2 regions of the Chromobacterium sp. CCUG 30098 genome follow, and region 2 is predicted to be linked to the other one. Evidence: riboswitches for the same ligand, from Rfam matches in the RefSeq annotation. Region 2 holds a riboswitch; the other holds the start of a gene.

Region 1 (4,408 bases), on a different contig from region 2:
CGGACGGCATTACCGAGGCCCAGGCGGACAATGGCCAGATGTTTGGCCTGGACGGCGTGATCAAGGCGGTGGAAGCCGGCTGGCCCGGACGGATCGGCAATACCGTATTGCAGGCGCTGCAGCGCCACCGCCAGAACGAAGCCATCTTGGACGACGCGTCCTTGCTGGTGGTGCATTCGCCATCGGTCCCAAACCAGCCTGAGGCCGATATCGGCTGCGCCGTGCCAAACCGCTCCCGCTGGCACGACGCCTGAGCGCCGCGCCTAGTCCTCCACCTCTCTCACATAGCGCACCAGCGCCTGCAAGAGCTGGGAGAAACGATGCGCGGCCAGATTCCCGTCCGAGGGCGTGAGCCAGGTGCTGCTGATTTCCAGCTGAATGGCGGGCACGCCCAGCCGCGAAGCGAATTTGGCGATGGTCTGATGCTTGGACGCGGCGAAGTAGTTGTCGGAGACATTGAGCACGCCCTGCCCTCGCAAACGCTGCTCCAGCCGCTGTTGCAGCCAGGGCTTGCCCAGGAGCGAAGCCCCGTTCAAGGTGCCGAAATCCACGTCGTAAGGCCGGTAAGGATGGCTGCCGTGCAGGTCCAGCACCAGCAAGGGACGCTGATCGGCGATCAAAGCCGCCAGCTTGCGTTTGAAGGCGTTGTCGTCTTCGTAATTGGGGTCGGACGGCGAGGCGCGGGTGGTGTAGATCGCGGTGGCGCCGGCCAGTTGGTGCAGCATCGCCGCCAAGGCCGCGGTGCCGCCGCCGTTGGAGAAACGGTATTGCCCGTCGCGGAACGGGCTGGTGGCGTGCGGCGCGGTGACGATGATGGGACGCTTGCCCTCCAATACGGTAAACCACGGCTCGCCGTTTTGCGGCGGCCTGTCCTTGGCGGCATCCGCCTCCTGCTGCAGCTTGATGGCCTCGACGATGTGGGCCGGTTCGATGACGGCCTGTTCCGGCGGGGTCTTGCCGACGGCGGGCGCCGTCGATAAGGCCAGAATCAGAATCCCCGCTACCCATCCGCTTCTCATCGCCCTCCTCCTGATTCTTGCCCGATCATTGCTGGACCGGGCATGCGCGGCTTGGTTCTAAGAACCTGTTTGCGATCTGCTACGCGCCGGCGATACGGCGTTGAAAACAGCCATGCCGTTTTTCAGCCGTTTTCGCCTTGCCGCGACTTGCGCGAGACTTTGAACAGGTTCGGGCCAGTCCGGCAAGGCTGCGCTAACGCGCCGGCTTTCGCGCGGAGAGCAGCAGTAGGGCCGGACGGCGCGCGTGCGGCCGCAAACCGTCCCGATGCGCCAGGGTCTGCGGGTCCGGCGCGGGCTCGCCCAGGTGAAGCAGTTGGAAGCCGGCGTCCAGCAAGCCTTTCACATAGCTTTCCACCGTGCGGTGATGTTTGATCACGCCGTCGACGAACCAACGGCTTGCGCGCGCATCTTGCTGAAAGTAGGCGTCCAGCGTCCAGTGCGATGGCTCGCCCGCCGCGTCCAGCGCCCAGCCCTGAGGGCTGGCCGTGCAAATCGGGTGCTCCACCGTCAGCGCGAACACGCCGCCGGGCCGCAGCGCGGCGAACACGCGCGCCGCCGCCGCCGCGTAATCCTCCACATAGTGCAGGGCCAGCGAGGACACGGCCAGATCATAGGCGGCGGCCGGAGGCTGAAAACCCTCGATGCCCGCGCACTGGTATTGGATGGCGGAATCCTGGGTGCGCGCCCGCGCCTGTTCCAGCATGCGTTCGGACAAATCCACCGCGGTGACGCTGGCCGCGCCCTCGCCGCGCGCCCAGCGGGCGAAATCGCCGAAACCGCACCCCAGGTCCAGGATGTCGATGCCGGCCAGCGGCGGCAGCGCGCCGCGCAAGGCGGGCTGCTCCAGCACGCCGTTCAGCCCGGTGTCGCTGTCACGCAAGGCTTGGTATTGGGAGAAAAAGACCGGATGGTCGTAGATGTTTTGCTGCATGTGGAGGCTCCGTAAATACTTAAGGAAAGCGCCCCAGGGCGGCGCACGGCCATGCCGACGCGCAAAAGCGCGCCGGGCTCTCTGAGCCTGTTCAAAGTCTCGCGAGCAAGGGCGAGACAAGGCGAAAACGAGTGAAAAAGCGGAATGTACAAGTGGTACATGAGCATTTTGAGCTCGTTTTTAACGCCGTATCGCTGAAGCGCAGCAGACTTTGAACAGGCTCTCACGGCCTGGCGCGCGTCTTCTCTCATCCGGACTCTCACCGTCGGCTTCGGCTTCTCACCGAATCTGCTGACCCGCGCATCGTGGAAACGGCTGCGCGGCGCTCGCGGGCTCGTCGCCGGCATTCGCCGCGACATACCGCCGGTGGGGAATTTCACCCCGCCCTGAAGACCGGCACAGCATAAAGGCGGCGCGGAAGTTGGACAAGCCCCGCCCCATCGCGCATAGTCTGCGCATTCCAATTGCAATGGAGCGAAGCATGACCCCGAAGCTGCCGATCTGGCTGTTTTTTTGTTTGAGCGCCGGCGCGGCCGTCGCCGCGCCCACCCCGGCCGCCAAGAACGAGATCAACCATCTATTGGACTATCTGGCCCAATCCGGCTGCGAATTCAATCGCAACGGCAGTTGGTACGGCTCTAAAGAGGCCCGCGATCATCTAAACGACAAATACCAGTATCTGCTGAAAAAAGACTGGGTCAGCAACGCGGAAAGCTTCATCGAGCGCGCGGCCACCCAAAGCAGCATCAGCGGCAAGGCCTATCAGGTGCGTTGCGGCTCGGCGCAACCGGTGGCCAGCGCCGGCTGGCTGAAAGCGGAGCTGGGCCGCTACCGCCAGCGCAAATAAGCCGTTCCGCCGGCGTCCGGCCGGCAATCCAGGCCTGCCGGACCGCCACGCAGCTGTTATAATCGCCGCTTTCCTGTAATCCAGTGTTCTTTTCCCGATGACTGCTGCCCAGCTGCTGGCCCAACTCAAGGCCGACCTCCCCTCCTGCCTGATCCGCGACCGCCACGCCTTGCGCCGCAAACTGAGCGACGCCGCCGAGCGGCTGAAGAAAAACCAGCCCGCGGACAGGCAGCTGGCCGATATCCAGACGCAGATCGAGCGCTCCGCCGCCAAGGTGGCCGCGCGCCGCGCCCATCTGCCCAAGCCCGATTTCGACGACGCCCTGCCGGTCAACCAGAAACTGGCCGACATCAAAGCCGCCATCGACGGCCATCAGGTGGTGATCATCTGCGGCGAAACCGGCTCCGGCAAAACCACCCAGCTGCCCAAGATCTGCCTGGAACTGGGCCGCGGCGTGCACGGCCTGATCGGCCACACCCAGCCGCGCCGGCTGGCCGCGCGCTCGGTGGCCAGCCGCATCGCCCAGGAGCTGAAATCCACGCTGGGCGAGCATGTCGGCTTCAAGGTGCGCTTCACCGACAAGCTGTCGGACAAATCGGTGATCAAGCTGATGACCGACGGCATCATGCTGGCGGAAACCCAGACCGACCGTTATCTGGAAAACTACGACACCATCATCATCGACGAGGCGCATGAACGCAGCCTCAACATCGACTTCCTGCTGGGTTATCTGAAACAGCTGCTGCCGCGCCGGCCGGACCTGAAAGTGATCATCACCTCGGCCACCATCGACGCCGACCGCTTCTCCCGCCATTTCGACGGCGCGCCGGTGATCGAAGTCTCCGGCCGCACTTACCCGGTGGAAGTGCGTTACCGCCCATTGGCGCAACGCGACGAAGACGAGCGCGAAGTGGAAATGGAAGGCGCCATCGTCGACGCCGTCGACGAGCTGTCGCGCCAGGGCCCGGGCGATATGCTGGTCTTCCTGCCCGGCGAGCGCGAAATCCGCGAAACCGCGGAAAAACTGCGTAAATCCGGCATCCGCGGCTACGAAATCCTGCCCTTGTTTGCCCGCCTGTCCAACGAGGACCAGCAAAAGATCTTCAAGCCCTCCGGCGGCCGCCGCATCGTGCTGGCCACCAATGTGGCCGAAACCTCGCTGACGGTGCCGGGCATCAAATACGTGATCGACACAGGACAGGCGCGCATCAACCGCTACAGCCCGCGCGCCAAGGTGGAACAGCTGCAAGTGGAGAAGATCTCCCAGGCGGCGGCGCGGCAGCGCGCCGGCCGTTGCGGCCGCGTCGAGGCCGGCATCTGCGTGCGCCTGTACGGCGAGGACGACTTCAATCAGCGTCCGGCCTTCACTGATCCGGAAATCGTCCGCTCCAACCTGGCCGCGGTCATTCTGCGCATGGCCGCGCTGCGGCTGGGCAAAGTGGACGCCTTCCCCTTCATCGAAGCGCCCAGCAGCCGGCTGATCGCCGACGGCTACCAGGTGCTGACCGAACTGGGCGCGGTGGACGACAAGGGCGAACTCACCGGCGTGGGCAAGGAGCTGGCGCGGATTCCGGTGGACCCGAAAGTGGGCCGCCTGCTGCTGGCCGGCCG
Region 2 (4,408 bases):
TTCCAATTGGGCCTGCAGTTTTTGAACATCGGCGCGGTTCTCCGCCGTCTGCGCCTGTTGCAGCAGAGTCAGCAAGCGGGCGCTGCCGCAGCTTTCCCGTCCGGCCAGGCTCAGCGCCTGGATTTCCCGCGTCTGGCTCAGCAGCAGCAGGATCTGGTTGGCGTCCGGGCAACGGATGATGGGCGCGGCGGGCACGGCGACCGGCTGGCCTTGATGAGCGCAGGCGCTCAGGGCCAGCAGGCCGCACAGCCAAAGCAGCCGGCGCGCGTTGAGAGCCCAAAAGCGAGATGTCTTCATGTTTTGTTCTCCGGTTCCGGCCACTGCAGGCGGAAGCAGGCGCCGGCCTGAGGTTTGGATTCCAGCGTCAGTTCGCCGCGCATCAATTGGGCGAAGCCGCGCGCCATCGCCAGGCCCAGCCCGGTGCCGGGCAGTTCGCCCGGCGGCGGCGAGCCGCTCCAGAACGGTTCGAAAATTTTTTCCCGATAGGCGTCCGACACTCCGGGGCCTTGATCGCGGATTTCCAGCCAGACGCCGCCGGCGTCGCGGCCGTGGCGCAGGCTCAAGGCGCTGCCGGCGGGGCTGTGGCGGATGGCGTTGATCAATAGATTGTCCAAAATGGTTTCCACTTTGGAGCGGTCGCCGTTGACCCGGTCCGCGTCGCCCAGGACGTCGGCGGCCAGGCGTTTGGCCTGCAATAGCGGACGGCTGGCCTGCAGCCGCTCCGCAATCAGCGCCGGCAGGTCGAAGGTTTCCACGGTCAGCGTCTCGGACAGCCATTGGCCGGCATCATAGCGCAATAAGGCTTCCACGCGCTGACGCAGGGTTTGCGCATTGTTTTGCAGGATAGCGACGATCTCCTGCTGCTGCGCGGACAGCTGTCCTATCACTTCTTCGCGCAGCAGCGCGGCGGCTTCGTGGATGGCGGCCAGCGGCGTTTTCAGCTCATGGGACGCTTGGCGGAAGAAACGGCCTTTCTGTTCTTCCAGCGCCGCCAGCCGGCGGTCTAGCTGGGCCAGCTCGCGCGCCAGACGCTGCAGGTCGGCGGGGCCGGACTGGCGCCAGTCCTGCAGCCGCGCGCCGTCGCTCATCCGCGCGATCTTGGCTTGCAGCTTGCGCAGCGGCCAGCTGATCAACAAGGTCATCGCCAGCGCCAGCGCCAGCGCGGAGGCCAGCGACAGCCAGGCCAGGCGGTCGGCGGTGCGGCGCATTTCCGTGATCGAGTCCTGCCATTGGCGCTGGCTTTGTTCCAGTTGGCGGTTGATCAATTGGCCTTGCGCGGTCAGGTGCAGGTCCAGCTGGCGGAACAAGCGGTCGCGTTGCGCGCCGGCGCGCGCCGGCAGGGCCTGGAGTTGCGGCTGGATCGCCAGAATGGCCCGGGCGCTGAGCGTCAACTCGTCGTCGTCGCCGCGTTGCAATTTGCGTTGCGCCAGCTCGATCTCCTGCCAGGCGCCGGCGGCGGTTTTGGCCAGTGCGCGGTCTTTCAGGATTTGAGCCTGGCGGGTGGCGCGTTCGAATTGAATGGATTGCTCGCGCGACACGCGGTTGGCGTCCAGCCATTCCTTGGCTTGCTCCTGATGCGAGCGCAGTGTGGAGGCGGCGTGTCCCAGCTCGTTGCGCAGCTGGATCAGCACGGCCGAGGGCACGACGGCGACGATCAGAAAGCTGGCCAGCAACAGGCTGCGGAATGAAACGAAACGAAGCATGATGGGGTCGGCGTCGACGCCGCGGGCGCAGGCCCGCGGCTAAGGGCAAAGATCAAGCAGACAGCGGAGCGGCGGCTAAGTTCTGGCGGGAAATCCATTCAGCCAGTTCAGCCACGCTCAGAACGGGCAGCGCGTGCGTTTGAGCGTAGTCTGCGATTTGCGCGCCGCGCATCATGCTGCCATCGGGGTTCATCAGCTCGCAGAGCACGCCGGCGGGCTGGAAGCCGGCCAGGCGCGCCAGTTCCACCGCGGCCTCGGTATGGCCTCGGCGGCTCAGCACGCCGCCGGCGGCGGCCACCAGCGGGAAGACATGGCCGGGGCTGACCACGTCGCCCGCCTGCGCCTGCGGGTGGACGGCGGCCTGGATGGTGCGCACCCGGTCGGCGGCGGATACGCCGGTGGACACGCCCTGGGCGGCTTCTATGCTGACGGTGAAGGCGGTGCCGTAGCGGCTGCCGTTGCGTTGCGTCATCGGCGGCAATTGCAGCCGGGCGGCGTGCTCGGCGGTCAGGCACAGGCAGACGATGCCGCTGCAATCGCGGATCAGACGCGCCATTTCGGCCTCGCTCAGCGCGTCGGCGGCCAGGATCAGGTCGGCCTCGTTCTCGCGGTCGTGATCATCGGGAACGATGACTGGCAGGCCGCGGCGCAAGGCGTTCAGCGCCGCCTCTACGCGTTGGGACAAGATGTCGGGGTGTGTGGCGATACTCATGGAAACGGTCCTCGGGTCGTTTGAGAAACAGGTTCCAGGGCGTGAAAAGGGCCGGCGCAAGCCAACCCGCGCGCACTAGCGCGCAGCGAACACGCCGCGGCCGCGCGTAGCGCGGCAGGCGGCCATGTCGTCTTCTCTCATCCGGACTATTACCGTCGGCTCTGGCCTATCACCAGATCTGCTGACCTTCCGCCGGGAAGCGGAAGCGCTCGCGGGCTCGATCTTGCGATCATACCGCCGGTGGGGAATTGCACCCCGCCCTGAAGACGTTGCGTTGGCCCGCGATGATGGGCGGGCCAGCGGCGATTATAGCGCGGTGGTAAGATTGGGCATTCGTTTTTTTGGCCGGCGGCTGACACCATGATTGAAACCGACAACCTGTACGGCGGCGCGCCCGAGCCGCGCATCGTCACCCAGCAAAGCCTGTCCAGCCAGGAGGAGGCGCTGGAGCGCGCCTTGCGGCCCAAGCAGCTGGACGAGTACGTCGGCCAGAAGAAGGCGCGCGAACAGCTGGAAATCTTCATCGAAGCGGCCAAGCGCCGCAACGAAGCGCTGGACCACGTGCTGCTGTTCGGCCCGCCCGGCCTGGGCAAGACCACGCTGGCGCACATCGTCGCCCGCGAAATGGGGGTGAATTTGCGCCAGACCTCGGGGCCGGTGCTGGAGCGGGCGGGCGATCTGGCCGCCTTGCTGACCAATCTGGAGCCGCACGATGTGCTGTTCATCGACGAGATCCACCGGCTGAGCCCGGTGGTGGAGGAAATCCTCTATCCGGCGCTGGAGGATTATCAGATCGACATCATGATAGGCGAGGGGCCGGCGGCGCGTTCGGTCAAGATCGATCTGCCGCCGTTCACCCTGGTGGGGGCCACCACCCGCGCCGGCATGCTGACCAATCCGCTGCGCGACCGTTTCGGCATCGTCGCGCGGCTGGAGTTCTACAACGCGGAGGAACTGACCCGCATCGTCAGCCGTTCTGCCGGCTTGTTGAACGTCAAGCTGGCCGACGACGGCGCGTTCGAAGTGGCGCGCCGCAGCCGCGGCACGCCGCGCATCGCCAACCGGCTGCTGCGCCGGGTGCGGGATTACGCCGAGGTCCGGGCCGACGGGGTGGTCAGCGCCCAGGTGGCGGACGCCGCGCTGGCGATGCTGGACGTGGACCCGGCCGGCCTGGACGTCATGGACCGCAAACTGCTGCAGGCCATTCTGGAGAAGTTCTCCGGCGGGCCGGTGGGGCTGGACAACGTCGCGGCCGCCATCGGCGAATCCACCGACACCATAGAAGATGTGATTGAGCCCTTCCTGATTCAGCAAGGCTATCTGCAGCGCACTCCGCGCGGCCGGATGGCGACGGCGTTGGCCTATCAGCACTTTGGGCTGCCGTTGCGGGATTGACGCGCCGGCCGGCGCTGTCGCTTGCGCGCAGCAGCATGGCCATCCCTTGATCGCCGCCGCCGCCGCGCGGGCGTACAATGCCTGCTTTCACGCATTCCGCTGCGGCGGGGGATGATTATGTTCTACGCTTTGTTCGGCCTGACCTTGGCGGTGGCGATCGCCACTTCGATTTTCACCGCGCGCTTTTTCGATCCGGCGGTCAACAAGATTCTGGCGCGAGTCCTGGGACGGGATTTGACCGATGCCTGGCGCAAGTACATTTTCTTCGCCATCGTGGTCACCGGCGTGTCCGGCGGCGTGCGGCAGTGGGCGCTGGAGAAGTATCTGCCGCCGGCGGCGGGCAAGGGCAGCACGGTGATGGAGCTGACCGGCGAACGCTGGTTGCTGGAGCTGTTCAATACTTTCATCGACACCCTGCGCTCGATTGCCTGGGTGATGTTGTTGTTCTTCCTGTGCGCGATGCTGGCCTATGTGATCATGAAGGCGGTGGAGATGCGCAAAGGCGAGCAGGCCTCCGACGAATGAAAAAAATCCCGGTCCATGACCGGGATTTTTCTTTGAAGCGCGGGGCGCGGGGCGGCTCAGCGGCCGATCTTGA

The links. Region 2 has a riboswitch for FMN ahead of ribB (3,4-dihydroxy-2-butanone-4-phosphate synthase). Riboswitches for the same ligand answer to the same signal wherever they lie in the genome.
Region 1: it holds a riboswitch for FMN, as region 2 does, so the genes downstream of both, QUG03_RS07765 (class I SAM-dependent methyltransferase) here and ribB (3,4-dihydroxy-2-butanone-4-phosphate synthase) in region 2, are expected to answer to the same signal.

Annotation. Positions count from the first base shown of each region.
Region 1 is NZ_JAUCGS010000002.1:459,951-464,358, reverse strand. Features, by position in the region: gene QUG03_RS07775 (SpoIIE family protein phosphatase) at 1-254, shown strand, start outside; gene QUG03_RS07770 (N-formylglutamate amidohydrolase) at 264-1,019, opposite strand; gene QUG03_RS07765 (class I SAM-dependent methyltransferase) at 1,213-1,950, opposite strand; FMN riboswitch at 2,186-2,348, opposite strand; gene QUG03_RS07760 (YfeK family protein) at 2,432-2,797, shown strand; gene hrpA (ATP-dependent RNA helicase HrpA) at 2,895-4,408, shown strand, end outside.
Region 2 is NZ_JAUCGS010000006.1:227,476-231,883, forward strand. Features, by position in the region: gene QUG03_RS15455 (hypothetical protein) at 1-297, opposite strand, end outside; gene QUG03_RS15460 (sensor histidine kinase) at 294-1,703, opposite strand; gene ribB (3,4-dihydroxy-2-butanone-4-phosphate synthase) at 1,756-2,415, opposite strand; FMN riboswitch at 2,541-2,687, opposite strand; gene ruvB (Holliday junction branch migration DNA helicase RuvB) at 2,776-3,810, shown strand; gene QUG03_RS15475 (hypothetical protein) at 3,928-4,335, shown strand; gene QUG03_RS15480 (ABC transporter substrate-binding protein) at 4,392-4,408, opposite strand, start outside.